DNA from 2 places in the Aeromonas sp. AE23HZ002T15 genome. Region 1 is predicted to be linked to the other one. Evidence: riboswitches for the same ligand, from Rfam matches in the RefSeq annotation. Region 1 holds a riboswitch; the other holds the start of a gene.
What was found. Region 1 has a riboswitch for lysine ahead of ACT5M9_RS02145 (Na+/H+ antiporter NhaC family protein). Riboswitches for the same ligand answer to the same signal wherever they lie in the genome.

Region 1 (15,307 bases):
AGGATCTCTCCTACGTGAAGGGCTATGTGGAGACGGTCAACTTCATCCGCAGCGCCGTGCTGGAGGGGGTGCCGGAGATCCTGCCCATGCTGTTCGTCGGCAAGGTGACCCTGGACGACATCCCCGTGCTCTACCAGCACTACCTGGAGGGGCTCATCGACGCGCCGCGCTACCTCCCCCCCATGTTCCGGGATCTCACCGGCCTCTACGTCTGGTTCGGCTTCGCCTCCGGCATGTCCCTGGTGGACATTGGCCGGGTACAGCAGCACTTTCGCCAGCTGTTCCACCGTCTGCCGGTGGCCGACCCCATCATAGCGCCGGTGGATATCGAGATAGACTGAGCCGCTCGCGGCCACCGCCAAGAAAAAGGGCGCCATCGAGGCGCCCTTGTCAATTCGGCTCAGCCGGGTTACTTGAAGGCCTGGCCATCCAGATAGTGCTTGCGGCACAGGGACACATAGCGATCGTTGCCGCCTATCTCCACCTGCTCGCCATCGCGCATCACCTGCCCCGCCTCGTTCACCCGGGAGTTCATGTGCGCCTTGTTGCCGCACCAGCAGATGCTCTTGAGCTCCTCGAACTTGTCCGCAAGACAGAGCAGGTGGTAGGAGCCCGGGAACAGCTCGCCGCGAAAGTCGGTCTTGAGGCCGTAGGCGATGACGGGGATATCCTGCTCGTCCACGATCCGGGCCAGCTGATAGACCTGATCCCGAGTCAGGAACTGGGCCTCGTCGACGATGAAGACATCGATGTGTTTCTCTGCATGGCGCGCCTTGACCATTTCGAACAGATCGCAGTTGTCACTGAACACCTCCACCTTCAGCTCCAACCCGACCCGGGCACTGATGATCCCCACCCCGAAACGATCGTCGATGGCTGGGGTCATGGCCAGCGGGACCATGCCTCGCTCCAGGTAGTTGAAGTGCGCCTGGATAAGCTGAGTCGACTTGCCCGAGTTCATGGTGGCGAATTTGTAGTGCAGTGAAGCCATGGTGTTGTTCCGAAACTGAATTTATGGGGCGCATGCTAACCAATGCCCCCGCCAAAACCAAGGGGCCCGTGGGCCCCTTGTTCTATTTATGCGACGCCGCTTAGGCGACTGCCAGGGTTCTCTCCTGCCGCGCCTTGCGCAGGTGGTAGCTGGAGAAGATGACGAACCAGAGGGCGCTGACGGTGAAACCTGCCAGCACGGAGTGCATCAGCCCCATCACCAGGTAACCCATGGCCGCGCCGAAGGCGATGGCCAGGGCATAGGGCAGCTGAGTCATCACGTGATCGATGTGATGGCAACCGGCGCCTGTGGCCGAGAGGATGCTGGTGCTGGAGATGGGGGAGCTGTGATCCCCGAACACCGAGCCCGCCAGCACGGCGGCCAGCATGGGCAACATCAGGGCCACGTCGCTCGCGGCCGCCATGTCACCGGCCAGCGGCAGCATGATGCCGAAGGTGCCCCAGCTGGTACCGGTGGCAAAGGCCATGGCACAGGAGAGCACGAACACCACGGCGGGCAGCACTTCCACCGGCAGGTTGCCGTTGGCCATGGAGGCCAGGTACTTGCCGGTCTCCACGTCACGCACCACGGCGCCTATGGTCCAGGCGAACAGCAGGATGTTGATGGCGGGCAGCATGGCCATCACGCCTTGCGGTGCGGCCTTCATCCAGTTCTTGGCACCCAGCTTGAGGCGCATGGCCAGACCGATGGAGACCACCAGGCTGCACAGGGCGCCGTAGACCAGGGAGGAGCCGACGTTGGTGTTCTCGAACGAACCGAGCACGCTGAAGGGCTCACCCTTGCCGGCCAGCACCGCGGCGCCGGAGTCGATCATGAAGTAGACTGTGGCCAGGGTCAGGGTCAGGATCGGCAGCACCATGTCGATCATGCCGCCGTTGCTCTCCTCCGGGGACTCCATGTCCAGACCGATGGGACGGCCCTTGGACTCATCCCACAGCTTGCCCTCCAGGGCCCACTGCTCGTGCTGGCGCATGGAGCCGATGTCGAGCTGGAAGGCGATCACCACCAGCACCATGATCAGGGTGAACACGGCGTAGAGGTTCATCGGGATCATCTCGACGAAGGCGGAGATGGGGCTCTGATCCGTCAGGCCGTGGGCCGCCATGATGCCCCCCACCAGGGCGATGATGTAGGCTCCCCAGGAGGAGATGGGCATCAGCACGCAGACCGGCGCCGCGGTGGAGTCCAGCAGATAGGCCAGCTTGGCGCGGGAGATCTGGAAACGATCGGTGACCGGACGGCAGATGGCCCCCACCGACAGGCTGTGGAAGAAGTCATCGATGAAGAAGGCGAACACCATCATACCGGTGAGGGCCTTGGCCCCCTTGCGGGTCTTGGCGCGCTTGGCGGCCCACTCGGCGAAGGCGCGGGTGGCACCGGAGACGCTCATCAGGCTGATGAGGCCCCCCAGCAGCAACATGAACAGGATCATGTTGACGTTGTCGCGATTCAGCGCACCGTCGACCCAGAAGATCTTGAGCACAGTGTTCAGCATGTAATGCAGGGACGCGAGGGGGTCAAACTGGTTGAGCAGCAGGCTGCCGGCAACGATACCCACCCCCAGCGACACCAGGACGCGGCGGGTGATGATCGCCAAGGCGACGGCCAACAAGGGGGGAACGATAGACCAACCGGAGTCGGCGTAGTGAACGATGTCCATGATCTCTTTGCACCTAAAGACAACAGGTGGAGATCTACCGAGAGGATAAAGAAACAAAACCCATGGGGAGGTAATACTCCTCAGCCCCTTCAGGTAGCGCTCCATAGTGGATGACTATGGCAGTCCTGCACCTGTTCGATGCAGAACCAGCAACCCGGTATGATGGCCTGGTCACTTCGGCGCCGACTCCTTTCCTCGAGCATCGCAGGCATCACCCTCCGCTCGGCTACTCATAGGCAGCGCGCCTCTACTTAAAGGTATTCGAGGCACATTTTATCGAGGCACGGTGTGATAGCAAGTTTTTTGATTAAAATTCAACGCGAGTGTGGCGATCCTGCACAAAAAGGTAGTCAAATGGTGCGATAAAGCATAAACAGTCGATATTTTCACCTGCCAGAAGCCCATATGGATATGTATCATCGTAATATAGGGCAATCCACCATCGGCAAATAGATGGGGCTTAATTTACATATCGAATTAATTAATTCAGCAGACTTGACTTGAGGATGAAGCCGCCTATAAATTAGCGAAAAGCCTGTCTCATTCCCTGAATATTTCTGCTCGCGTGGTAGCCAATATGAATGAATTTCTGAAAGTACTGCTGAATATCCGTAGTCTGCGGGCAACCTGCCGTGAACTGACCCTGGAACAGTTGGAAGAAGGTCTGGAAAAACTCACAACCATTGTCACCGAACGCCAGCAGGATGAATCCGCCGATCGTCAGGCCCGTGAAGAACATCAGCGCAAGATTGCCGAATATGCCGAGATGCTTAAAGCCGCCGGCATAGATCCCGCCGAATTGGTGGGAACAGTTGCCGTCGATGCCCCCAAGGCTGGTAAAAGCAAGCGTGCCCCCCGCCCCGCCAAATATCGTTACCTCGATGACAACGGCGTGGAAAAAACTTGGACCGGTCAGGGTCGCATGCCCTCCACCATTGCCAAGGCCGTGGCCGAAGGTCAATCCGTGGAATCTTTTGCCATCTGATTCATCGTCACTGGCCCAATAAAAAAACCTCGCATTGGCGAGGTTTTTTTATTATCTCGTTTCTGGCCTTGCCTAGCCCCGATCCGCCGCCTTGACCCAGAGCACCTCAGGGGTGCCGGTGCAGACGAGCAGGTATCTCGCCACCGTGAAGAACCAGTCGCTCAGCCGGTTCAGATAGGGCAGAACGGCCGGATTGACCCGCTCCTCACGGCTCAACCCCAATAACAGACGCTCACAGCGACGGGTCAGGGTACGCACCACGTGAGCCTGGGCAGCCGCCCGGGAACCGCTCGGCAAGATGAAATTATGCAGGGCAGGCAATTGGGCGCTATAGGCGTCTATCTGCTGCTCGAGTCGCAATGTCCACTGCTCGCTGACCTGCCACAGTTCGCTATTTTGCGCCTCGCTGGAAAATGCCAGCTCCCCGCCCAGGTCAAATAACTCCTGCTGCAGCAATATCAGCTCGGCCAGCAGGGCTTTCTCCTGCTCGGGTATTTCCGCCATCAGCAGACCTATCTGGGAATTAAGCTCATCGATGGCGCCATAGGTCTCCACACGCCTGTCATCCTTGGGCAATCGGGCACCATCGGCCAATCTGGTGAGTCCCTTGTCCCCCTGCCGGGTATATATTCTCATGGCGACATCCTGTTAATAATGGGAATAATCATGGACTCTAGTCCATTGAGTTTTATCTCGTACGCCAGTGCCAATGATTGGCCCAGTGATCCCGCCGGAAAACCGGTTCTGGCCATCCACACCAGATAAGGCTCCGGAATATCGATGATGCGCCAGCCCCGATATTTTCCGTAAGGCATCTTGGTCGCCAGGGTCAGCAATACCCGCTCGTCCGAGAGATTGTCCATCTTAATCGATATTCAGATATTTGTGGGTCTGGATGGAGAGCCGCCAGTTGCGGGCGATACAGGTCGCCATGGCAAGCTCGGTGGCCCTCGGCTTTTGGCTGATAGGCTGCAGCGCAACGATCACATCGGCCCGCAGTGTGGCGGTGGCCAGCAGGGCGTCGAGCTCCTCGATGTGACGCTCGGTCGCCACCGGGTGCTTGATCTCGTTCGCCCGCTCCAGCGCCGACACCAGCACGGGCAGGCCCCCCTTCATCCCGATCTTCGGGGAGACAGTGACCCAGGTCTGTGCATGGGTCAGGATCTCGCTGGTACCGCTGGTTTCGATCTGCACCTGATAACCCGATGCCAGCAGGGCCCCCGAGAGCTCGTGGAGATCGTAGAGGCAGGGCTCGCCCCCCGTGATGACCACGTGGCGCGCCTTGTAACCCAGGGCCTCGAAGCTAGCCAGGATCTCGTCCGTACTCATCTTGCTCCAGCCATCGGACTCGTTGGAACGATCCAGTACCTCGCCTTTGCCTACCTCACGGGCCGGATCCACCACCCAGGTATGACGGGTATCGCACCAGGGGCAGCCCACGGGGCAGCCCTGCAGGCGCACGAAGATGGCGGGCAGGCCGGTGAAGACCCCCTCCCCCTGGATGGTCTGGAAGATTTCGTTGATTGGGTAGTGCATGCTGGTCACGGCTTGTTGCAAAAGGCGCGGATTATACCTCAAACAGGGGCAAGACTCACAGTCCGGTTTTCTGGTGCAGGCGGGCCATGACGCCGACCCTGTCCGCCAGATACTGGTTCAGGCCACGGCTGCGCAACTCGCAGGCGGGGCAAGCACCACAACCATCACCGGCAATGCCGTTGTAGCAGGTGAGGGTCTGCTGACGCACCGTATCCAGGTGACCATAGTGATCCGCCAGGGCCCAGGTCTCGGCCTTGTCCAGCCACATCAGGGGCGTCTCGAAGACGAGGCCGCGATCCAGTCCGAGGGACACCGCCTGGTTGAGGGCCCTGACGAACTCGTCGCGGCAATCCGGGTAACCGGAGAAATCGGTCTCGCATACCCCTGTGATGACGGTCCCCGCCCCCACCTGATAGGCATAGATGGCGGCCAGGGTCAGAAACAGGATGTTGCGGCCCGGCACGAAAGTGTTGGGCAGGCCGTTGTCCTGCAGCTCACCACTCACCGGGATCTCGTCCCGGGTCAGGGCGGAGACGGCGAGTTCCCCCAGCATGGTCACGTCCATCACCTTGTGGACGGCGATGCCAAAGGATTTGGCCAGACGACGGGCCGTCTCTATCTCCTCCCGGTGGCGCTGGCCATAGTCGAAGGTGATGGCGTGCACTTCGTCATATTTGGCCAGAGCTTGCACCAGGCAGGTGGTGCTGTCCTGACCTCCGCTGAATACCACGACGGCTTTATTCACGTTCCTCACTCCTATCTCTGTTCTAAATTCTCGGTTCAAGTTCGGCGACCCTGGGCAAAGTCATGCCACTGCCGGTTCAGATGGCTAAAAAGGGTCATCAGCGGGGCGAAGCGCTCGGGGGGCCCTTCCCACTGGCATAACAGATGGTAGCCCGCCTCCAGGGTCGACAGGGCCCCAGGGAACGGCTTCTTGCGAATGGAGTATTGCCCCTCGATCTCCCCTAGCGTGATCCTCGGCAGGGCGAGCAGGGCCGGGTTGCTGTGCAGCATGCGGTACGCCTTGCGCCAGGTGCCATCGAGCAGAATGAAGTGCACGGTCGGCGCGTCACCGGCACTGCACAGCTGCGTCTTTACCTGCGCCAGGGTCAGGGCAGTCTCATCCGGCCAGAGCACCACACAGCGCACCTTGGGATCGGCCAGCAGGGCCGCCAGCCAATCGGCATCGGCGAAACTCTCCCCCACATGGAGGTGAACCTGGGTGAGCGACGCGGCCAGCAGGGCGGCCGTTCCCTTGGGATGGCCGACCTCGGCGGGATGCTGCAAGATATGGACGGGCGCAAGATGGGCAACCCGCTCAACATAATCACACAGGCAGGCTTTGAGGGCTCGGGTACAGCGTGTACAGTATCGGCTCTCTTTGTCGCTGGGCTGTTTCATGTTGTCAGAAAAATCGGGTCTGTTCTGGGTTGTCACGCTGTCGCTCATCACTGCCTTGCTCTTCTTCACAGTACCAAACCACCTGCTCTCCTTCGAGCGCACCCTGATCGCCCAGGGTGAAGGGTGGCGCATCATAACAGGCAATCTGGCCCACACCAACGGATGGCACCTGCTGCTCAACCTGAGCGGGCTGGCGGTGCTCTACAGCCTGTTTCGTGAATACCTGACGGGCTGGCGCCTGCCCCTGCTGATGCTGCTGCTGTGCACCGCCGTCGGCCTCGGCATCTGGTGGTGGTGCCCCCAGACCCAGTGGTACATGGGACTGTCCGGCGCCCTCCACGGCCTCTTCGTCTGGGGTGCCCTGCAGGATATCCGCTATCGCCGCCACTCCGGCTGGCTGATGCTGCTGGGCATCTTCATCAAGCTCGGGCTGGATTTCTACAGCGCCGGGGAGAGCCCGGTCTCCGCCCTCATCGGTGCCAGGGTCCACATAGAATCCCACCTCATCGGCTCGGTGGCCGGCCTGCTGCTCGGGCTGGTGCCCTGGGGGCTAGGCGCCAGGGCAGTTCACTCCTGACGACCCCGGACGCTCTGAGCAACTGAAATGCAACAGGCCGGATCCATGATCCGGCCTGTTGCATTGATGGGAGGGGTCGCCCTCTCTTAACCGTTCAACTCGGCATTGATGGCACCAAGCACGGCGGCCGGATCGGCGGCCTGCGTGATGGGGCGGCCGATCACCAGATAGTCGGCCCCCGCCGCCATCGCGGCCTTGGGGGTCATCACCCGGCGCTGATCTCCGGCGGCCGAGCCTGCCGGACGAATGCCCGGGGTCACCAGCTTGAATTCGCTGCCGAGCAAGGCTTTCAGTTCATGGGCCTCCTCGGCGGAGCAGACCACCCCGTCGAGGCCGGCCGCCTTGGTCAGGGCCGCCAACCGGATCACCTGCTCCGCCGGAGTGGCATCCACCCCAAGGGGGGCCATGTCGGACTGCTCCATGCTGGTCAGCACGGTCACGGCGATCAGCAGGGGCGCCTTGTCCCCGTAAGGCACGAGTGCCTCCTTGGCAGCCCGCATCATGCGCTCGCCGCCGCTGGCATGGACATTGACCATCCAGACCCCCAGCTCGGCACTGGCCGCCACCGCCTTGGCGACGGTGTTGGGGATGTCGTGAAACTTCAGATCCAGAAAGACATCGAACCCCTTGGCCACCAGTTGGCGCACAAACTGGGGACCGAACAGGGTAAACATCTCCTTGCCCACCTTGAGGCGGCATTGGGCAGGCGAGATCTGCTCGATGAAGGCGAAGGCATCGGCTTCGTGCTGATAATCGAGCGCAACCAGTACTTTGGGATCTTGCATGTCACTTCCTATGGCGTGTTGTTATGTCGCAGCCGACGTGAATATCCCGCCAGCCGGCTTGGTGTCCGGGCCTTGTCATCAGACACGGCTATTCCCCATCCAGCCCCCGTATGGGTTTGATGGAGCCCCACTGGCGGCAGGAGGGACACTGCCAGAACAGAGAATGGGTGGCGAAGCCGCACTGGCGGCACTTGTGGGTCGATTTGATCTTGATCTGCTCGCCCACCAGCTGCTGCAGCAGCTCCAGGCTCTCCTTGGCGGGCCCCTCCTCGGCGCTCGCCAGCTGGAAGCCGACCAGCTGGTAGAAACCTTTCATGGACGGATGGCGGCGCAGTTGGCGCAGCACCAGGGCCCGGGCCTGACTCAGGCCATCGCGGGCTTCCACCAGGTTCGCCAGGGCCAGGGTCACGCTGACCCCAGCATGATCTTCCACCGCCTTTTCAAGCAGCGGGATCAGCTCCTGGCTGCGCCCCATCTGCTGGTAGCATTGCAGGAGTTTGGGCATGGCCTCGGAGGCGAAGTCCATGTCCTGTTCGAACACCCGCAGCAGCTCCTTGCTGGCGTCCTCGTACTTTTCCTCTTCCATCGCGAGATCTGCGAGGCGCAGGCTGGCGCGGGCACAGGCGCCATTGACCCCGAGCGCCTTCTTCAGCTTGGCACGGCCCGCGGCCTTGTCGCCGTCACGCAGAGCGCTCTCTGCCTGTTCGCAATAGAAATGGGAGATGGGCTCGGCAAGCTTCTTGTTGCCCTGGAACTTCTGCAGCCGCACCGCGACCTCGATGGCCTTGTCCCAGTCACGGAGCTGCTGATGAATGATCAGCAGCTGGGTCAGCGCCGTCTCCTCAAAGTCGCTGTCTTCGCACAGCTCGTTCCAGATGGCTTCGGCTCTGTCCAACAGACCGGCGGCGAGGAAGTCCCGCGCCAGCTCCTGCAGGGCGAGTTGTCGCTGCTCCCGGGTCAGCTCACGGGCGACCAGATTCTGGTGGATCTTGATGGCACGATCGACCTCGCCACGCTGGCGAAACAGGTTACCGAGGGAGAGGTGGGTTTCGATGGTCTCGCTGTCGACTTCCAGCAGTTGGATGAAGAGATCCACCGCCTTGTCCGACTCGTCGGCGAGCAGATAGTTGAGACCCGCCACGTACTGGCGGGAAAATTGGTTACTCTGTTGCTGGGTGTCCTGGCGAACACTCCTGCGTCCCATGTACCAGCCATAGCCGGCGGCAATCGGCAACAGCAGGAAAAGCAGTTCAAGCATGGAGGGACGTTATTCCTTGGCGGTCGACCGGGCCACTTCCAACTCGCGGGATTGACGACGCATGGTGCGATTGAGGGTGCGATTTTGCAGCTTGAGACGCAGGAACAAGAGACCGAATACCAGCCAGCCCAACAGGAAACCGCCGGCAAAGAAGAAACCGAGCAACATGGAGAGCGAGAACTCCCCTTGGGCTATCAGATAGTTGAACTGCACCAGCTGACCGTTTTGAGAACCGATGGCGAGGGTCAACACGAACACCAGCACCAATGGAATGAGGGCCAAGATACGCTTCATGGGAGCTCCCTGTCTGTAGCTAATGAGAGACTGATTATCCTTAAAATCACCGGCAGACTCTAGAGCGAATGGGAAAAGAGTGCGAGAAACCCGACAATTCGTGGTGTTCGTGTCGCAAAAATAAAAAAGGCATACCCAGGTATGCCGTTTTCTGCATTATTCGTTGATGTTGACGCGCTCGCGCAACTCTTTGCCAGGCTTGAAATGCGGGACATATTTCCCGGTCAATTCAACCTTGTCCCCGGTCTTGGGGTTACGACCCACACGGGGTGCACGATAGTGCAGTGAAAAACTTCCAAATCCTCGGATTTCAATCCGGTCGCCGTTTTGCAAGGTCGACGCCATCTGCTCAAGGATCTCCTTGATGGCGGCTTCGACATCTTTGGCCGGCATATGCATGCGGCTGGCAGCCAATTGTTCGATGAGATCTGATTTGGTCATAAGGTTAAATCTCCTTCTCCGATCACATGCAATATTCATTATGCCAAGATAAAAAAGGGCGGCGCAGTGCCGCCCTTCTCTTGCATCAAGGATTACTCACCCTTGGCGGCTTTGAACGCTTCCATCATAGCATTGCTGAACACAACTTCTTCTTGTTGGTTCAGGCTATCGATAGCAACACGCTCGTCAGCCTCGTCCTTAGCGCGGACAGACAGGCTTACGGTGCGGTTCTTACGATCAACGCCCATGAATTTAGCTTCAACTTCGTCACCGACAGACAGAACCAGAGTCGCGTCTTCTACACGGTCACGAGCAGCATCGGAGGCACGCAGGTAGCCTTCCACGCCGTCAGCCAGTTCGATCACGGCACCCTTGGCATCAACCTCGGTAACCTTGCCCTTCACGATAGCACCTTTCTTGTTGTCAGACAGGTACTTGTTGAACGGGTCTTCTTCGATCTGCTTGACGCCCAGGGAGATGCGCTCACGCTCCGGGTCCACTTGCAGAACAACGGCTTCGATCTCGTCACCCTTCTTGAATTCACGCACGGCTTCTTCGCCCTGGTTGTTCCAGGAGATGTCAGACAGGTGAACCAGGCCGTCGATGCCGCCATCCAGACCGATGAAGATACCGAAGTCAGTGATGGACTTGATCTTGCCGGAAACACGGTCGCCCTTGGCGTGAGTTTCGGCAAACAGCTGCCACGGGTTGGATTTGCACTGCTTCAGACCCAGGGAGATACGACGACGCTCTTCGTCGATGTCCAGAACCATCACGTCAACCACGTCGCCAACGTTAACAACCTTGGACGGGTGGATGTTCTTGTTGGTCCAATCCATCTCGGATACGTGTACCAGGCCTTCAACGCCTTCTTCGATTTCAACGAAGCAGCCGTAGTCGGTCAGGTTGGTCACGCGGCCAGACAGGCGGGTGGTCTCCGGGTAACGCTTGGCGATAGCAACCCAGGGATCTTCTCCCAGCTGCTTCAGACCCAGGGATACACGGGTACGCTCGCGGTCGAACTTCAGAACCTTGACAGCGATCTCGTCGCCAACGTTGACGATTTCGGAAGGATGCTTAACGCGCTTCCACGCCATGTCGGTGATGTGCAGCAGGCCGTCAACACCGCCCAGATCTACGAATGCACCGTAGTCGGTCAGGTTCTTGACGATACCCTTAACTTCTTGACCTTCTTGCAGGTTGGCCAGCAGGCTTTCGCGCTCGGAGGTGTTCTCGGTTTCGATCACGGCACGACGGGAAACCACAACGTTGTTGCGCTTCTGGTCCAGCTTGATGACCTTGAACTCGAGTTCTTTGTTTTCCAGGTGAGCGGTGTCACGGATCGGACGCACGTCAACCAGGGAACCCGGCAGGAAGGCACGGATGCCGTTCAGTTCAACGGTGAAACCACCCTTGACCTTGCCGTTGATGATACCGATAACGGTAGCTTGCTCTTCGTAAGCCTTCTCAAGCTGCAGCCAGGCTTCGTGGCGCTTGGCTTTTTCGCGGGACAGCTTGGTTTCGCCGAAACCATCTTCGATAGAGTCCAGAGCCACGTCAACGGTGTCGCCTACATTGATTTCCAGCTCGCCCAGGGCGTTCTTGAATTCTTCAGCAGGAATGGCAGACTCGGATTTCAGACCGGCGTCAACCAGTACAAAACCGTTCTCGATAGCAACGACGGTACCCTTGACGATGGAACCTTGACGGGTTTCAACGGCGTTCAGGGACTCTTCAAAGAGTTGAGCAAAAGATTCGATCATTGTTTGTGTCACAAATGAAACATCCACTCGCAATCCGGCACAAGCGGGGTTGTTTTAAATTATCTGCGCCATCCATGGTGCAGACGACTGACATCAGCTCGCGCCGATATCACCAAGTTGTTGCTCCGCATAGGCGAGTACCGTCACCAGCACTTCATCTATGGTCATAGACGTTGAGTCTACCACAAGAGCATCTTCCGCGGGTTTCAGGGGGGCGACGGCGCGATTTCTGTCGCGATCGTCACGTTCCCGAATCTCGGTTAAAAGACGCTCAAAGTTAACATCAAAGCCCTTATCTTGCAACTGCTTATAGCGGCGCTGGGCCCGCTCTTCCGCGCTGGCGTCGAGGAAAATCTTCACCTCGGCCTCGGGGAAAACCACTGTACCCATGTCGCGGCCATCGGCGATGAGGCCAGGCCCCTGGCGGAAGGCGCGCTGACGGCGCAGCAGGGCTTCACGCACCCGGGGGAAGACGGCCACCTTGCTGGCGGCGTCGCTCACTTCCTGGGAGCGGATGGTACGGGAGACGTCCTCCCCTTCCAGCACCACCTTCACCTGCTCACCCTCGACCTGGAACTGCACGTCCAGATTGGCGGCAAGGGGCACCAGGGCCGCCTCGGCGTCGAGCTCCACGTCGTGATGCAGGGCGGCCAGCGCCAACACCCGGTAGATGGCGCCGGAGTCGAGCAGGTGCCAGCCCAACTTCTCGGCCAGCAGCTGGCACAGGGTGCCTTTACCGGCACCGCTTGGGCCATCGATTGTCATCACGGGGGCCATCTGAGGCATAATTTCTCTCCTGCACATGCTGCATGTGGACGATTTGCACGCATCCCTCACGGGATGAGGTAATGGGCGCCGATTATACCCGAATGCGGGGTCGCTGGCAGTTGTCTGGAAGCCGATATGCGCAAAACTCGTCGCGATTGCGCCAATAATGAGCAATCCGTCATGGCACTGTGCAATGCAAGGTTTTGTTCTTATGGTTGTTCTGGATGAGGCGCGCTAAACTGTCCGCCCTTTTTAAGCAGCTGTAGTCAGGAGCAACCCTATGAGCAGCATTACTCTCGTAGCCAAATCCAAGTTGCCGACCCCCTGGGGTACCTTCACGCTGGTGGGCTTTCAGGAAACCGGTACAGGCAAGGATCACGCCGCGCTGGTGATGGGTGATATCGCGGACGGTGAGCCCGTGCTTGGGCGCATTCATTCCGAGTGTCTGACCGGGGATGCCCTGTTCAGCCTGCGTTGTGACTGCGGCTTCCAGCTGCAGGCGGCCATGCAGAACATCGCCAAGGCAGGCCGTGGCGTCTTGCTCTATGTCCGTCAGGAGGGCCGTGGCATCGGCCTGCTCAACAAGATCCGGGCCTATCACCTGCAGGATCAGGGCGCAGACACCGTCGAGGCCAACGTGGCGCTGGGCTTTGCCGCCGACATGCGCGATTACACCATCTGCGCCGACATGTTGAAGGCCTTGGAGGTCAAGAGCCTCAAACTGATGACCAACAACCCGCGCAAACTCAAGGCCATGGAGAGCTTCGGCATTCCCGTGGCGGAGCGGGTTCCCCTGCAGGAGGGGCGCAATCCCCACAACGAGTTCTACCTCTCCACCAAGGCGAACAAGCTGGATCACCTGTTCAAGAAATAAGGGGAATTCAGCCCCCGACCCGTCAAGACGCCTCCTCAAGGGAGGCGTTTTTATTTGCAAAATAAGTCACCTCAACAGCATCAGATGCTCAGGGGGTTGCCTGTGACAACAGGAAGTCCCGCAGGGCGCGATTGGCCATGGAGAGGGGATCCCCCCGCCGCCAAGCCACGCAGAGATCGAGGAAGATGGGGGGATCGAAGGGCACGCCGGTGAGGGCCGTCTCGTCGTCCAGCACCATGCGCAGGAAGGTAGTCACGGCAAATCCCTGGCGCACCACGGCCTTGAGCAATGGGATGAGGTTGCTCTCGAAGCCGATATTGGGATCGAGCCCGAGCCCCTGTGCCAGCGCCTCCATGTGTTCGCGGTGATAGAAACCGCGCCTGAACATGGCGAGCTCCTGCTCGAAAAATTGCGGCAGCGACACGGCCTCTGCCTGGCGCAGTGGATGCTCCTCCCCCACCACCATCAGCATCTCTTCGCGCAGCAGCTGGGCCCCCTCCAGCCCTGGCGGCAGATCGCTGGTGATGAGGATGGCCAAGTCCAGGCTGCCATCCACCATGCGGCTGAGCAGCTCCCGGCTGCCCGCCTCCTCCACCCGGATCCTGAGACCGGGATAGTTGTGTTTGAACGCCATCAGGATGGGGGGGAAGTAGTAGGAACCCATCATGTAGGGGATGCCGATGCGCACCTCCCCCCGCTCCAGCCCCTTGAGTTCCGCCATCTCCGCCTCGGCCTGATGCACCTGCAACAGCAGGCGCTCGGCGTGGCGGCAGAGCACCTCCCCCTCCGGAGTGAGGCGCACGCTGCGATCCTGACGGTCGAACAGCCGCAGCTCAAGCTGGCTCTCCAGTTTGGCGATGGCCATGCTGACCGCGGGCTGCGCCACGTGCAGGGCGTTGGCGGCCTTGGTGAATGAGCCGGCGTCCCGCACCGCCAGCAGATAGCCGAGCTGTTTCAGATCCATATCAATTTCATTTATCAGACTGATAATATAAATATATTATATTTATATCAGGCGGCACACTAGTCTGCGGGGTATATCGCAGATAGTTCTGCAAAAAATGCAGTCAGGACAACCGCATATGATCGAAATCGGCAGCCGCGAGTGGATGCGCGCCACCCTGGCCCTGAGCCTGGGTTCCTTCCTGGTGTTTCTCAATCTCTACCAGACTCACCCCCTGCTGCCCCTGCTGGCGCAGGTCTTCTCCGTCAGCTCCCTGTCCGCCGGCTGGACCCTGGCGGGCTGTACCGCCGGGCTCGCGGGCTCCCTGCTGCTCTGCGCCCGGCTCGCCGATCGCTTCGGCCGCCGCCGCATCATGCTGTGGACCCTGACAGGCGCCATCCTGCTCTCTCTGCTCATTCCGCTGGTAACGCGCTTCGAGGCGCTGGTGACCCTGCGCATCCTGCAGGGGATATTGCTGGCGGGGCTACCCGCCACCGCCATCGCCTACATGGGGGAAGAGTTCAGCAAACGTGCCCTGCTCTCCGCGGTCGGGGTCTATATCGCCGCCAACTCGCTCGGCGGGATCGCCGGCCGGGTGGTCGGTGGCCTCCTGGCGGGCTGGTTCGGGGATTGGCAGCACACCTTCTTCGGTATAGGTCTCATCAGCCTGGTCCTGCTGCCCCTGGTCATCTGGTTGCTGCCGGCCCAGACCCGCTTCGTGGCCGTGGTGGCCACTCCCGGCCAATTGCGCCAGGCCATCGCCAGCCACCTCGGCAATCCGCTGCTGCTGGGGGCCTACCTCATCGGCGGGCTCAACTTCATGGTGTTCCTCAACCAGTACAGCTACCTCACCTTCCTGCTGGCCGAGGCGCCCTTCTCCCTGCCGACCCAGTGGCTCGGCATGCTGTTTCTGACCTACCTCACCGGCACCCTCGCCTCTTCCATCAGCGGTCGCTGCGCCAGCCGCTGGGGGCCCCAGCGTCTGCTGCTCGCCGGTATCGTGTTGATGG
Region 2 (15,307 bases), 820 kb from region 1:
AGGCGGTGCGGGATCACTATCCGTCCCTCGTGGGCAGCCTGAGTGACGAGGAGGCCGGGCTCGGCCAGCAGGGCTTGCTGGCGCGGCTCGCGGCCCTGCGCGAACCGATCCGGGCATACCTGCTGCCCCGCCCCGTCTCAATGGCATAAAGGGGCGGGGGAGTGACAGTCTGAGCCAGCGGCGTGCGTTGACAGAAACAGAAGAGGGGCCCAGGGCCCCTCTTCTCATGGATTGGATCTGCTATCAGCCTGCTCAGTCGAGCAGCTCCTGGTGCAGGCGGTTGACGATGTGGCCCGCCTCTCTCTCTTTCACCAGGAAGCAGAGGTTGTGGGCGCTGGCGCCGTAGCAGATCATGCGGATGTTGTGCTCGCGGATGGCGTCGAACACCCGGCTGCCCACACCCGCGGCCTCGCTCATGCGGTTGCCGATGAGGGCCACCAGGGCGAGATCTGTCTCCACCTCTACCTTGCACAGCTGACCCAGCTCCGCCAATACCTTGTCACTCAGGATGGGCTCGCCGTTGCTCTGGCTGCCGGTGTGATCCAGGGTAAGCGACACGCTCACCTCCGAGGTGGTGATGAGATCCACCGAGATGCGGTGGCGCGCCAGTATGCCGAACACCTCGGCGAGGAAGCCGTAGGCGTGGAACATGTTGAGGCTGTGCAGGGTCACCAGCACCTGGGAGCGGCGCAGGGCCACGGCCCGGAACAGCGGGTTGGTGGTGGTGCTGGCGCGGATCCAGGTGCCGCCGGCGGCCGGATCCCTGGCGGAGCCGACGAAGACGGGGATGTCCTGGCGCAGGGCCGGTTGCAGGGTGGCCGGGTGCAGCACCTTGGCGCCGAAGGTGGCCATCTCGGCCGCCTCCACGAAGCTGATCTCCGGGATGGGACGGGCCCGGGTGACCAGGCGCGGATCCGTGGTGTAGATGCCGGGCACGTCGGTCCATATCTCGATGCTGTTCGCATCCAGCGCCTCGGCCAGCAGGGCCGCGCTGTAGTCGGAGCCACCGCGCCCCAGGGTGGTGGTGCGGCCATCGCCATCGGCGCCGATGAAGCCCTGGGTGATGACCAGGCTGTCACCGAGCAGCGGGCCCAGGCTGGACTGGCAGAGTGCGCGGGTCGCCGCCAGATCCACGCTGGCCTTGCCGAATCGGCTGTCGGTGCGCATCAGCTGGCGCGCATCCTGCCACTGGGCCTTGATCCCGCGCTGGTGCAGCAGTTCGGTGAAGAGGCGGGTGGACATCAGTTCGCCACAGGCGATGAGCCGGTCGGCGAGTTCGGCATCGGTGTGCTGGCTGGCCTGACGGGCCATGGTGCGGATCTCGCCGAGCTGGGCGTGGATGAGGGCGCTGACCTCGGCCGGGTTGCCGAGCGCGGTCAGGATCGCCTGCTGGATGTCGGCCAATTTGGCGAGCTGGGCATCCTGGCCCACCTCGTCCAGTTCCCCCTGAGCCAGGCTCACCAGCAGGTTGGTGACGCCGGCGCTGGCGCTCAGCACCACCACCCGGGTCGCCGGATTGGCCAGTACCACGTCGGCACAATGGTTCATGGCCGCGGCATCGGCGACACTGGTTCCGCCGAACTTGGCGACGTTGATCTGGCTCATAACATACTCCTGTCTCAAGGTGAAAATCCGATTTCAGCAGGCAAAAGAGAGGAGGAGGCGATAAATGGCAGGAATAGCGAAGGATCCCGGCCAGAAGCACTCCATCCGCGGTGCCCATCCCACACCGAACCCGCTTTGAATGCGGTGTGGGATGCACACGACCGATGACAACCCGGGGGATTCAGCCCCCGCAGCCGACGTGGTGGTCTCCAGCGACCCGCCTCGTCTCGGCGCTGCTCCCCCTGACCCAAGTTCATCGGACGCTGGCGTCCTCCCTTGGGCTGCCTGGGCAGCGCTCCTCTTCTGGTGCCACCTCGGAAGGCGGCGTGCATGTAGAAATACCCTGCACTGGAATGCACTGTCAATCGAGTTTGCAAAAAAATCAACAATCGACAGGAACCCAACACAAGATCAATCAGTTAGCTAAATGCTTCGTACAAAGAGTTACAGTATTGTCTTGGACAGTACCTTGGATCTGCGCTGCCAGTTGTAGAAGCGCTGGCGCGCCACCGGCAGATCTTCCACCTCCAGTGGCTCGAAGCCCCGCTCCCGGAACCAGTGGATGGAGCGGGTGGTGAGCACGAACAGGCGCTCGATCCCGAGCCGTTTGGCCCGCTCGGCCACCTTGGCGATGAGCTGATCCCCGCGGTTGGAGTTGCGGTACTCCGGGTGGATGGCGACGCAGGCCATCTCGGCCATGGCCTCCTCCATGAAGCAGTAGAGGGCGGCGCAGCCGATGATGAGGCCGTCCCGCTCTATGATGGTGAACTTGTCGATCTCCATCTCCAGCTGCTCCCGGGAGCGGCGCACCAGTATGCCCTCCTCCTCCAGGGGGCGGATGAGATCCAGGATGCCGCCGATGTCTTCGATGGCGGCGGCCCGCGCCCGCTCGGCACTCTCCCGCACTATCTGGGTGCCGAGACCGTCTCGGCTGAACAGCTCTTGCAGCATGGCGCCGTCATCCTGATAGCTGACCAGGTGGGAGCGGGGCACGCCGCCGCGACACGAAGCGATGGCCGCACGCAGGTAGCGGGCGGTGCCGGACATCTCTTCCCCCGCCTGCTCCAGCTCCACCAGGAGCTCTTCGGCCTGCTCGGGGAAGAGCTCGGAGATGGCCTCGCCGTGGCGGTCCATCACCCCCTGGGTGCTGCTGAAACAGATGAGTTTGTCGGCCTTCAAATCCACCGCCACCCGCCGTGCCACCTCTTCCGAGCTCAGGTTGAAGCTCTCGCCGGTGACCGAGCAGCCGATGGGGGAGATGAGCACCATGGCCTGCTGATCCAGCTGGCGGCGGATCCCCTCCACGTCGATGCGGCGCACCCGGCCGCTGTGGCAGTAGTCGATGCCATCCTCCACCCCGAGGGGCTGGGCGGTGACGAAGTTGCCGCTCACCACGCTCAGGCGCGCTCCCTGCATGGGGGTGTTGGCGATCCCCATGGAGAGCTGGGCCGTGATGTCGTACTGCAGCCCGCCACACACCTGCTTGATGATGTCGAAGCTCTGATCGTCGGTGACCCGGATGCGCCTGTGGTACTGCGCCTCTATGCCGGCCCGGGCCAGCGCCTCGTCGTTCTGCGGGCGCGAACCGAACACCAGCACCAGCCTGATCCCCAAGGTCTGCAGCAGGGCGATGTCGGTGACTATGTTGGCAAAGTTGGGGTGGCAGAGGGCTTCGCCCCCCATCATCAGCACGAAGGTGGCGCCTCTGTGCACGTTGACATAGGGGGTGGATTGCCGAAAGGCATAGACCAGGCTGGGTTCGCGTTCACGCACTTGAGACTTCTTCCATAAAAAAACAGCAATTTGCTCAATATATGAAAATAAATTCACAAATCAAGACTAAATATTGATTTGGTGGGCAATCCCGTCATTTATCTTATCCAGGGGGGCGGGGAGGGGGCAAACCGGCCTGGATAAGGCCATGCCCGGCCAAGTTGATCCCATGCCATAACCTGTTATCTTCGTTACTCCTTTTCGTCAGTCGCGGCATCTCGCGAGTTTTATACAAGGACAGGGCATATGGAGCAGATTATTTCACCGGCAGAGGCGCTGCCGGGTCGACGTGAGGCGCTGGTGATAAGCCAGCAGCACGCGGTCAATGGCCACCCGACCCAGGGACCCTGGCCCGAGGGGCTGGAGTCCGCCTGGTTTGGCATGGGGTGCTTCTGGGGCGTGGAGCGCCTGTTCTGGCAGCAGCCCGGCGTCTATTCCACCGCCGCCGGTTATCAGGGGGGCCTGACCCCCAATCCCACCTACAAGGAGGTGTGCAGCGGCCTGACCGGTCATGCGGAGACGGTGCAGGTGGTGTTCGACCCCAGGGTCATCGGCTACGGCGACCTGCTCAAGCTGTTCTGGGAGCAGCACGATCCGGCCCAGGGCATGCGCCAGGGCGGGGATGTGGGCACCCAGTATCGCTCGGTGATCTTCGTCGGGGACGAGAGCCAGGAGGCCATCGCCCAGCAGAGCCTGGCCGCCTTCCAGCAGGCCATGGCGGCGAGCGGTGACGGCCGCACCATCACTACCCGCATCCTGCCGCTGGCGCCCTTCTACTACGCCGAGGATTATCATCAGCAATATCTGAAGAAGAACCCGGAAGGCTACTGCGGCCTCGGGGGGATCGGGGTCTGCCTGCCTCCCAGCCTGAATCGCTGAGTCGCGGACAAGGAGTAAAAAGGGGCCTATCTGGCCCCTTTTTCTTGGAGTAAAAGCTGGTTGAAAGAAAATTGAAAAAAATCTGTCACGGCGGGGAACTTAACTGAACCAGGGCTGACTAATAGGTAGCTACCAAGGATGGCAGCCAAGACCAGACACATTTTTCTTGCCTCGAGATTCATTCAACTTAGACAAGCGCGATGAATTGAAAATGATAGCAAGCAGGGCTGCCCCAGAGGCGGCCCTTTTCATGGGCGGCGTTCTGAGTCGCCCCCTATATGGTCTGTAAAATCAGTGGCTTGGATCGAGTGGGCTTGAGGCCGCGCCAGGCGGCCCTAGCGGATGGCGCTGTCGAACAGGTTCTTGATGAGATCGATGAATTCATCGAGGAAGGCTTGCTGGGCCGGGGTGGGGGCGCGCAGCCAGACCGCGGAGAGCACCTCTTCGAGATCGGCGACCACGGCATCGGCCTCCTGCATGATGAGGAAGCGCACCTTGGCGTCGAGCTGGGGGTTCTGTTCGCAGATGGTCATCAGGTTGCCGGCCACCCGGCCGCTCACCAGATCCTCTATGGTCTGGCTGCCCGTGCCCTGCTGCTGGCTCTCGAACAGGGCCAGACTCTCGACCAGATACTCGATTAGCGCAATGTACCCTTCGCTCTCTACCACCATGATGGCTGCCTTCATTCAATCTGCGGGAAGTGGGCGTATTTTAGTGGCTACCCCTGGCTTGGCAAGCGGCAGTGCAGGCGATGGCGGATAAAACTGACTCCGCCGCGTTCAACGGTTTCCAATCCGGTCTGCTCAAAGCCGTGGCGCAGGAACAACCCCAGGCTGAAGGTGCTCGCCTCCGTGGTGAGCATGCGAAGATCGAGGCGCCGGGCATAGTGCATGGCGGTCTCAAGCAGGCGGCTGCCGAGCCCCAGCCGCTGATGGCTCGCGCTCACATAGAGCAGGCTCAGGTGGCCGTCATCGCTCAGGGTCACAAAGCCGAGGGGCCTGGCTGGCTGGGTACCCTGCTCCGTCATCTGCGCACCCACTTGTTCCGGCGCCTGTTCAATCACCCAGCCATGGTGTTCCTGCAGCTGAGTGACCAGGCCCGGGTGACGGGCCCCCTGGGCCCACTGCTCTACCTGCTCGGGGCTGTAGTGCTCGGGGCCGGCTTGACGCACCGACTGCTCGAACAGGGCGAGCAGGGCCGGGATATGACCCTCGTCCAGAGGAACGACTCGATAGGTGACTGAATTCTGGGATTGAGAGGAGTCAGGCATGGGAGGGCTCATGGTTTGATGGGAGAAGAAGCGTGGGAGGAGGCCTGGGGGCGCTTGGCCTTGGGCAGACCCGCCACAACCCGCTCATAGGAGTGCCGTATCCAGCCCTGCCACAGCTCGGCATCGAGACTCTTGCTCAGGGTGACCGTGTTCCAGTGCTGCTTGTTCATGTGCCAGCCGGGCTTCACCTCGGGGTGGATCTCCCGCAGCAAGAGCGCGAGTTCGGGCTCGCATTTGAGGTTGATGGTCAGGGGCTCGGCCTGCCAGTCCACCAGGGCGAACATCTTGCCGGCGATGCGATAGACCAGGATCTCGGGGCCGAACGGCGTATCTTCGGTGGTGCCGGGCTGGCTTAGCAGGAATTCACGTAACGATACAAGGCTCATACAGGACTCCATGCTGGTCCGATGATAAGTGGCAGCATATTCAGCGGGGCGCCCCATCTGTTAATATGCCAGCCGAGTATATCCCCCAACTCCCCGGGAGCCCATAAGATGTTGTACCACAAGACCTTTGAGCTGAGCCCCGAGCGGGATTGGGTGGTGTTCGTGCACGGCGCCGGCGGCAGCTCCTCCATCTGGTTCAAGCAGCTGCGCGCCTATCGCGAGCACTTCAACGTGCTGTTGCTGGACTTGCGCGGCCACGGCCAGTCCAACCAGTTGCAGCAGGTGGTGCAGGGTCACTACAGCTTCAAGGCCGTGACCGAGGACATACTGCGCCTGCTCGATCACCTGCGCATCCCCCGCGCCCATTTTGTCGGCATATCCTTGGGCACCATCCTCATTCGCCATCTGGCGGAGCTCTGCCCGGAGCGGGTCAAGAGCATGGTGCTCGGCGGCGCCATACTGCGGCTCGACATCCGCTCCCAGACGCTGGTGCAGCTCGGCCGGGTCGGCCAGCACATCCTGCCCTACATGTGGCTCTACCGATTGTTCGCCTTCATCATCATGCCGCGCCAGCACCATCAGGAGTCCCGCAACCTCTTCGTGCGCGAGGCCAGAAAGCTGTGCCAGAAGGAGTTCAAACGCTGGTTCCGCCTCGCCACCGAGGTCAACCCCCTGATGCGCTACTTCAAGGAGCGGGCGCTACCGATCCCGACCCTCTACCTGATGGGGGAGGAGGATCATATGTTTATCGCCCCGGTACGCGAGCAGGTCGCTCGCGATCCCTACAGCCAGCTCGCCATCATCGAAAACTGCGGCCATGTCTGCAACGTGGAGCAGCCGGAGCACTTTAATCGGCAGTCGCTGGCGTTTATATCCAGCCAAACGATCGCGGCGTAAGCCAATTAATTGATAGGGTGGGCGTAGGTTGGGTTGAGCGAAGCGTAATCGAACGAACGGGGAAGAAAGATCTTTTTGGTGGTGGAAATTATTTTATCCAGACTCAGATGTTTACATATAGATGTCGCCCCTTTATTTAAATTTAAAGGGGGGCTTCGTAAATATTCGATTATGCTTTGCTAATCGAACCTACCTCCCTCTGAGTTAGTGATAACAATCTCTTGTAAAATTAAAAAGGGAGCGATGTCATACCTTTTGCTCTAGCCGAGTTCGAATGATACTGGACTACATCCCCATTTTTTTGACGAATTAAAAAGCCCTCCTCTTCCGGAAGAACTGCAACTAAAACTCCTAGAGGATTGGCATTCCCATCATAGATTTCCTCACCAACTTTAGCACGGTCATGCTCTGAAAAGTAAACGCAGTCGTCCTTTATAAAGAAGTGCTTAGGGATTGACCTTGATTTTCTTTCAACATTATTAATTCTACTTTCAAGTGAGCCAATTGCTGATAAAATTAATTGTGTATCACCGGAAACAGTCTGTTTATCTGGCACATTTGCAGCTTTAATCCCAGCCAGTTGAACTACGGAATTAATTACCTTCCCATCTAATTTGGCTGTCTCTTGAAGTGAGACGGATATTTTTGATATATCCTTTTGCACAGTGTCAATTCTAAGCGACTCATCATATTCGATATATCTTAATCCTTGGATGTCAAATACTTTATCTGTTTTCTTGTCTTTTATTAATGTCACTGGTTTATTAAAGGCGTGCCTTATTCCGAGTTCATACATAACATTAGGGTTTCTTGCGCTCAAATCACAAATGACAATATCTGAATCGACAATCATTTGTATTATTCCAATGACGATATAGTCGGTCTTTACTGTATCATCTGCTCTGACAGGGTGATAGCCAGCTTGTATTATTGCAGGTTTTAGTAAATGCTCATATACACGGCTAAAATGTCCACCTTCATAACCATGGGTATCTGCGATTGGCATAATCACAAAACATTTTGGTTTTTCTTTATCTACTTTTTTTTCTGTCACGGAGTTTATTCCTGAGATTCAGCATAGGACTTTCATGAGATTTTTATCGGTCTTATAAGATTCTGATAGAAAATCATATGCAATAGGATTGAAAGGGATCGTGTGAGGACGGTATCAAGCTGGGGAGATTTTGTTGAGCAGAATGTTATCTAAAGAATAAGATTTGAATGTTTTTTTGAAGCCGATCAGATTTTCAAGGCGATCAATACCCCGTCATCTCCAGATAACCCAGCCCTTTGGCATCTCCCTCCACCGTCACAGCTCCCTCCCAGTAGTCGAAGCGGCCGGTCATGGCCTGATTGGGCTGGCGGGCACGGATGGTGAGATTCAGATCGGCAGCTTTTAGTTGCCACTCGATGGGGTAGGGCTGACCCTTGGGGCCACGCCAGGTCTTGCCTGGGGTGAGGGCGATGGATTCGGGGGAGAGCACCCGGCTGCTGCCATCGCGTTCAATCAGGATGCCGTAACGGTTCTCCGGTTCGGGATGGCCTGCCTTGGTGCGAAGGCGAAACAGCATCAGCTCGCGGCCGTCAACAAATTGCAGGGAGAACCAGTCCCAGCCCGCCTGCCAGTCCGCCAACACCGAGCTGCTCCACTCGTGATCGAACCAGCCCTGGCCGCTCACCTTGCGGGTTTCGCCATCCAGGGTCAGGGTGCCGGTAAGCGCCAGGCGGGGGAAGGAGTAGTAAAACGAGGCGTTGCCCGGGCTCTTCTCGCTGTAACCCGATTTGCCTTGCAGCACGGCGGGTTTGCGATTGCTTACCTCAAGTGCCAGCTGGCCGATGGCGCTATCGACGTTGAGGTGCGCCGGGAAGAGCGCATCTCCTTCGGATTTAAGTCGCCACTCCCTTAGCCAATACTCGCCCTTGCTGGCGCCCGCCAGACCCGGCCCCTGGCGACTGGTGCGCTCGTCCTGCAGATGCTTGCCGGTGGCAAGATCCGTGATGGCAAATTGCGCCAGCCAGAGCTGGGGGGTCAGCCAGGGATTGGGGGAGGCGAGCTGCTGATTGGCGATGCCTTGCCGAAATAGCGTCCACTGCAGGCCGTACTCGCGCCCCTGCTCGTCTTTGAGGTTGCCGGTGAGATACCACCACTCGGAGCGATAGTCCGGGTGGGCCGCGTGATCCGTGGGCAAGTTTATTGTTTGCCCCGGTTGTGCCTTTTTAAACTGTTCGCCACCACTGCCGAGCACGGCCCCGAGATCTTGGGCTTGAACGCTGGCGCCCAGCAGGGCATACAAGGCGGCCAGCAGCTTGGCCCGTAGTGAATGCTTCATACCACTCTCCTTGCGGCAAACCAGGAGGCAAGAGCCCCGCACACCGGTGCCAGCAACAGGGCCGTGATGGCGTGGGCGGGGGCGGCTTCGAATGCCAGCCGCCAGCCGAAGGCGCGGGGATTGACCACTTCAATGAGCACCCAGGCGAGGCCATAACCCACCGGCAGGGCGAGCAGGGCGGTGAGCAGCCCCAATCCGGCGCCTTGCCACACCAGCAACTGGCGGCAGCGGTGGGGGCTTAATCCCAGACTCTGCAAGGTCTGCAACTCGGCTTTGCGGGCGAGCCCCAGCACCATAAAGGCGGAGCCGATGCCGACAAAGGCTATCCCCAGGATCAGCAATTTCAGCAGCTCGGTCACCACGAAGGTCTGATCGAACACCTTGAGCGCCGCGGCGTGGATGGCGGGGGCGGGCAAGAGGTTCACCTTCTCCCCAAACTGGGCCCGCAGCCCATCGGCGAGCCGCTCCGGCTGAGGGCTGAAGAGCGCGAGGGATTGCACGGGTCCGGATTCGAAGCCGTGCAAGACCTGCCCCTTGTCGCTGCCGTAATCCTGATAGACGCCGGTGACCTGCACCGATCGCGGGCCCGACTCACTGGTGATCACAAGCCGCTGGCCGACCTTGACCCCGAGGCGCACCGTCAGCGGCTCGCTCGCCAGCACTTCGCCCGGCCCTGCTGGCCAGCGGCCACTTAGCAGGGGATAGGCGGCCTTGAGCTCGGGGATGGCGTCCATCTGGGCCCATTCGATGGGTTGCCCCTGCCAGCGGGCGGGCTGCACCGAGCGGCGGGAGGCAGCGCTGAGCTCGGGGCTTGCGAATATGGCGTCCAGAGTCGGCTGATCCAGCGTGCCCCTGCTGCCCGCCGCGCCCCTGGGGGCGCTCACATAGAGATCCGCGGCGAGGCGCTGGCCCAGCCAGATCTCCACGCTGGTGCGAAAGCTCGACACCATGACGCCGATGCCGATGGCGGCGGCGATGGCGAGTTGCAGCGCCATCACGGCGATGGCGGTGCGATCCAGATGGTATTGGGTCTCGGCGACGGCCAGCCTCAAGGTGAGGCCGCCGCGCCTGCGCCGCAATAGACCCAATACCCAGCGCAGGGCATCCGGCAGCCATAGGGCCATGGCCAGCAGCCAACCGCCGGCGATCAGCAGGGCGCCGGTGAGCCCCGTCTGGGGCAGCCACAGGCAGAGGGCGCAGATCAGCAGGATGGCGAGCGCCAGCAGGCGCCGACGCCAGGGATGGGCGCTTACACGCACCTGGCCTTCGCGCAGTTGCAGGGGCGATTGGCGCAGCAGTGCCCACCAGCCGGGCAGGTTGGCGGCGAGCGTCCCGAGCAGACCCAAGGCTGCGGCCTTGATGAGACCCGTGGGGGAAAGGCGCAAGAGATCGATGGGATTGGGGCCGTAAAGGTCTGCCAGCGCCTGGGTCAGCTGACCCATCAAGCCTTGGGCGAGCAGCACTCCGAGCACCAGGCCAAGCAAGGTACCGACAGAGGCCAAGAGCGCCAGCTCCAGCCCCAACCAGAGCAGCACCCGGCGCGGCGGCATGCCCAGGATTATCAGCTGGGCGAGCTGGGGGCGGCGCACGCTCTGCACGAAGCGCTGGGCGTTGAACACCAGAAACAGCCCCACCGCCATGGCTAGCAGGGAGAGGGCGCTGAGGTTGAGCCCCAGCGCATCGCCGAGCAGGCTGGCATCGAGCGCCGGGCTGATGGGTTCTAGCCAGAGCGGCTTGGGCAGTTTGGCTTGCAGCGCCTTGGCTTCTGCCTCGCTTAGCTTGAACAGGATGCGATCCAGCCGCCCGCTCTTGCCGAGCAGGGGCTGGGCGATGCCGAGATCGGTGAGCAGCAGCCGCTCCATGGGCACGGCGCCGGGCGCGAAGGTGCCCGCGAGCGTCAGCTGGAGTGACCGCTCACCCTGCAAAAAGTGGCGGGTCTCTCCGACGGTCCAACCCAGCCGCACGGCTTCGGGGGTGGCGAGCCAGACGCCGTCGGCCCGCGCCAGGGAAAATGACTCCTTATCGCCGCCTTGTTTGTCCGAGCCGAGCAGAGGGCTCAAGGGGCCCGGGTTCAAGAGATCGATGCCGAGCAGCTGGAAGCTGCGCCCCTGGGCGTCTTTGAGCCAGGCGTGCACCTGGGGCTGGGCCGCGAGGGCGCGCTCGCTGCGCACCAGCGTTACGTAAAGCTGCTCGTCCAGGCCGCCGCTCGGCGCCAGCCGGTAGTTGGCCTCCCCGGCGAGCTGGCTGCGGGCGGCGACGAAGTTGGTCTTGGCGCTCTGGTTGAGCAGCTCGATGGCGACCACCAGTGAGACCCCCAGCATCAGGCCGGTGAGGCTCATCAGCAGCAGCCAGGGGTGGGCGCGGTAGAGGCGCAGCAGCGCCTTCAGGGGCAGCAAGGAGCGGCTCCTTGGGCGGGATCAGGGGTTCGATTCACCACCAGATCAGCCATGGGCCGTGCCCTTGAGTTCCACCAGCCGCCCGCCTTCGAGGCGCAGCACCCGATCGGCCAGGGCGCCATAGGCCGGGTTGTGGCTCACCAGCAGGAGCCCGGCCCCCGTCTCTTTGACCGCCGCCATCATGAGCGCCATCACCTGCGCGGCGTTGTGCTCATCCAGACTGCCGGTGGGTTCGTCGGCGAGCAGCCACTGGGGTTGATGGATGAGGGCCCGGGCCAGGGCGACCCGTTGGCGCTGGCCGCCGGAGAGCTGCTCCGGCCAGGCGTGGCGTTTCTCTTCGATCCCAAGGCGTGTGAGCAGAGCCGTCAGCCGTGCAGGCTCACGGGGCAGGCCGTTGATATCGAGCGGCAGGCAACAGTTCTCCTCCACCGTCAGGGTCGGCAGCAGGTTGAAGTCCTGATAGACGATGCCAAGGTGGCGACCACGCAGGCGGGCCCGCTCGCCGCTCGGCTGGTTGTCGAGGCGGGTCTCATCGAGCCAGATCTCCCCCTTATCCGGGGCAATCAGCCCGGCGATAAGGTTGAGTAGGGTTGACTTGCCAGAGCCGCTCTGCCCCAGCAGCAGGCAGGCTTCACCGGCGTGAAGACGCAGATCCAGCCCCGCAAACAGGGGGGGAGAGGCGGCGTCAGCGTCGAAGGACTTGCTCAGGTTTTTCAGGCTCAGCATGGGATAACCGGTTGATGGTCAATGGCTTTCACAATGTCTGCCACTATGCCAGTTAGTGATCCCGGCTGCAAAAGGGATGAGGATCCTCGCTGGATCCCGCTCGCCAGAGGTGGTTAGAATAGGGGCCTCCATGGGTCACAGGATGAGCAAGGATGTTACACAAGCAAGTCAGTTTTATCGTCGACAGCAAGGGCACCAAGCAGGCTGCCGTGGTCCCCATCGACATCTACAACGAGCTGATGACCCTGCAAAAGGCGCTCTCCGACAACAAACCCGGGGAGCGCGAGCTCTACCACTTCAACGGCAAGGGGGCCGAGGCCCATGGCTACCCTGTGGGCAAGCGGCAAAATCCCGGCTTCATGGTGCAGGCGGGATCCACCGCCAACGGCGAGGATGCGGCCTCCTTGCGCGAGGCGGTGATCGAACTGCGCCTCGAGCTGCTGGATAAAGGGGTGTTGAGCGCGCGGGCCGAGGGGGGCTTCGTGTTTGTGGCCGATCAACTGTTCAACAGCCCTAGCCTGGCCGCCAGCCTGGTAGCGGGCAACAACCGAAGCGGTCTGGACGCCTGGCAAAACAGCGCCGGCTATACCCTCAAGCAGTCGGGATTTGGCAAGAAATAACGGCGGGCGGCGAGGGTTTTCCCTCACGAATCTATGTGCTGTGGCTAAAAGAACGCGGCCCCTCCATTGAGCGAGAGGGGCCGCGTTTTTTAATGGCTCATTTTTTCTTGCCGGTCAGCAGCCAATAGCAGAGCGCCGAGCCAAAGCCGCAGCTGGCGATGGCGATGGCCATGGGTAGGGGGGATTCGGGCGGATCGAGGTTGACCAGGATCCCCACCAGGGCGCCGACTCCGAAGCGCAAGGTGCCGGCCAGCGCCGAGGCGGTGCCCGCGGATTGGGGGAAGTGACCCATCAGGCCCGTCATGGCGTTGGCCCCCACCAGGCTGATGTGACCGACGAACAGCACCACGGGGATGACGATGCCCCAGAGGCCCCCAGTCTGGCTCCAGGCGTTGTAGATGAGCAGGGCGCCCGCGAGCGGCAGCATGGTCAGGCCGTATTGCAGCATACGCTCGGCACCCACCCCCTTCACTAGCCGGCTGTTGACGAAGGTGACCACCATCATCAGCAGGATATTGAGGCCAAACAGCCAGCCGTAGTGCTCGGTCGGCACGTGGAAATACTCGATGTAGACGTAGGGGGAGGCGCTCAGGAAGGCGAACATGCCGGAGCTCGACAGGGCGCCGCACAGCACATAGCCCATGGCGCCGCGGTGGGAGAGCACCCCCCAGTAGTTGCGCAGCACCTGGCCGAGTCTGAGGGGCTGTTTGTGTTCGGGTTTGAGGGTCTCCGGGATCTTCCACTGCAGTACCAGGCAGATGAAGAGGCTGATCCCCACCAGCAGCCAGAAGATCACCCGCCAGTCGCTGTGGGCGCTGATGTAACCGCCCACCACGGGCGCCACCAGGGGGGCCAGCGTCATCACCAGGATGACGAACGACATGGCCCGCGAAAACGCATCCTTCTCGAACAAGTCCCGCAGCAGGGCATTGACCACCACGGAACCCGCGGCGCCGCCGGCCGCCTGCAGCATGCGCCAGGCCAGGAGCTCCGGCAGGGAGTCCGCTATGGCGCAGCCCACCGAGGCGACGGCAAACATGGAGAGCCCCGCCAGGATCACCGGCTTGCGGCCGAAGCTGTCGGCGAGCGGCCCGTAGAACAGCTGGCCGATGGCGAAGCCGCCGAGGAAGGCGCTGATGGTGAGTTGGGCGCCGTCTATGGTGCTGGCCAAGTCCCGGGCGATGGCCGGGATGGCGGGCAGGTACATGTCCACCGCGAGCGGTGTCAGACCCGCCAGGGCGCCGAGCAGGATGAAGAGGAAACGGGGTGAGAGGGTCGAGGCTTGAGGCATAGGCTATCCGTGTCGTGGGCGAGGCGGCAAAGGGCAAGTGTTGAGTCTATCAGCTTTGGCGCCCTAGAGCAGGCTTAACCTGGCCCTGAGGCCGAGGTCTGATCTGCTGCTAGATCAGGGCGCTACCGCCATGTCCTTAAGGCTTACACCTTTGGCCCTAGCCCTGTGCCGTGGTGGCCGGGGCCGGTCGACGGGCGGCATAGGCGACGCGGCCGGCGAGCATGAGCCAGCCGAGTAACCCCAGCAGGGAGAGACCGTTGCCAAGGCGTTCGGGCCAGCGCTGCGTCAGCCTGAGGCTGAGGGTGTGGTTGCCCGCAGGCACCCAGACCTGCAGCAGCCCCTGGCGGTTGGCGCTCACCGTCAGCATCAGCTCCTCGTCCAGCCAGGCCTGCCAGCCGGGGTAATCGTACTGGTGCAGCACCAGCCGGGTAGGGGCGCTGGCGCTCACCGCCAGCTCCAGCCTGCGGGGCTGCCAGGTCAGCACCTTCCAGCTGGCTCCCGCCTGCTCCGTGCTGACGGGGGGCAAAAACTCCTCCTTCCAGGCGAGCAGGCTGGGGGCGAACAGGCCCCCCGGCACCTGGCTGGGCCTGTATTCCCGGGCGCTGCGCTTGCTGTCGAACTCGCTTGCGATGGCGAAGCGATCCGGCGCCTGGGTGAGGGGGGCGTGGCGCACATAGGCGACGGCGCTGGCGAGGGTCAGCAGCAGCAGGCCCCACCAGAGCCACTGCCAGGGCCTGTGGGCCGGGGGGGCGAGGGCCACCACGGCCACCGTCGCCAGGGTGAGCACCAGGTTAAGCCGCCAGGGGAACTGTACCCGCTGCAGGGGAGGCAGAAGCTGCCAGATGGGCTGACTCGGGGGCAGCATCATCAGGAAGGCCGCCACGCCTATGGCCCCCCAACAGAGCAGTTCGGGGTGATAGGGCTCGCGGGTAGCGGCCCAGGCCAGCAGCAGTAACCCCATGGTCAGCACGCTCTGCCAGGCGAGGTGGCCGCGAAAGCGCCAGTCATCCAGGCCAGTGGGCAGGCGATCCAGAAAGTTGCGCCTAAAGTCGAACATGCCGCCACGCATCAGCTCCATGGAGATGGCTCCCTGATCCAGCAGGGCGGGCAGCAGCAGGGCGGCCGCCATGCAGA

Region 2: it holds a riboswitch for lysine, as region 1 does, so the genes downstream of both, lysC (lysine-sensitive aspartokinase 3) here and ACT5M9_RS02145 (Na+/H+ antiporter NhaC family protein) in region 1, are expected to answer to the same signal.

What each region holds. Positions count from the first base shown of each region.
Region 1 is NZ_CM201342.1:502,122-517,428, forward strand. Features, by position in the region: gene ACT5M9_RS02135 (flavohemoglobin expression-modulating QEGLA motif protein) at 1-341, shown strand, start outside; gene ACT5M9_RS02140 (thymidine kinase) at 410-991, opposite strand; gene ACT5M9_RS02145 (Na+/H+ antiporter NhaC family protein) at 1,092-2,672, opposite strand; lysine riboswitch at 2,759-2,930, opposite strand; gene ACT5M9_RS02150 (H-NS family histone-like protein) at 3,250-3,657, shown strand; gene ACT5M9_RS02155 (cob(I)yrinic acid a,c-diamide adenosyltransferase) at 3,730-4,293, opposite strand; gene ACT5M9_RS02160 (DUF3820 family protein) at 4,290-4,520, opposite strand; gene queE (7-carboxy-7-deazaguanine synthase QueE) at 4,522-5,193, opposite strand; gene queC (7-cyano-7-deazaguanine synthase QueC) at 5,249-5,953, opposite strand; gene ACT5M9_RS02175 (tRNA-uridine aminocarboxypropyltransferase) at 5,974-6,642, opposite strand; gene rrtA (rhombosortase) at 6,593-7,171, shown strand; gene pyrF (orotidine-5'-phosphate decarboxylase) at 7,258-7,956, opposite strand; gene lapB (lipopolysaccharide assembly protein LapB) at 8,045-9,214, opposite strand; gene ACT5M9_RS02195 (LapA family protein) at 9,224-9,508, opposite strand; gene ihfB (integration host factor subunit beta) at 9,665-9,949, opposite strand; gene rpsA (30S ribosomal protein S1) at 10,042-11,712, opposite strand; gene cmk ((d)CMP kinase) at 11,806-12,498, opposite strand; gene ribA (GTP cyclohydrolase II) at 12,761-13,354, shown strand; gene ACT5M9_RS02220 (LysR family transcriptional regulator) at 13,443-14,318, opposite strand; gene ACT5M9_RS02225 (MFS transporter) at 14,437-15,307, shown strand, end outside.
Region 2 is NZ_CM201342.1:4,425,279-4,440,585, forward strand. Features, by position in the region: gene ACT5M9_RS20680 (protein kinase family protein) at 1-149, shown strand, start outside; gene lysC (lysine-sensitive aspartokinase 3) at 253-1,605, opposite strand; lysine riboswitch at 1,692-1,916, opposite strand; gene argA (amino-acid N-acetyltransferase) at 2,050-3,378, opposite strand; gene msrA (peptide-methionine (S)-S-oxide reductase MsrA) at 3,625-4,257, shown strand; gene ACT5M9_RS20700 (DUF3802 family protein) at 4,593-4,928, opposite strand; gene ACT5M9_RS20705 (GNAT family N-acetyltransferase) at 4,976-5,527, opposite strand; gene ACT5M9_RS20710 (MmcQ/YjbR family DNA-binding protein) at 5,536-5,913, opposite strand; gene ACT5M9_RS20715 (alpha/beta fold hydrolase) at 6,022-6,810, shown strand; gene ACT5M9_RS20720 (hypothetical protein) at 7,040-7,864, opposite strand; gene ACT5M9_RS20725 (lipocalin-like domain-containing protein) at 8,067-9,140, opposite strand; gene ACT5M9_RS20730 (ABC transporter permease) at 9,137-11,536, opposite strand; gene ACT5M9_RS20735 (ABC transporter ATP-binding protein) at 11,582-12,262, opposite strand; gene ACT5M9_RS20740 (DUF4357 domain-containing protein) at 12,415-12,882, shown strand; gene ACT5M9_RS20745 (Bcr/CflA family multidrug efflux MFS transporter) at 12,980-14,173, opposite strand; gene ACT5M9_RS20750 (putative glycosyltransferase family protein) at 14,331-15,307, opposite strand, start outside.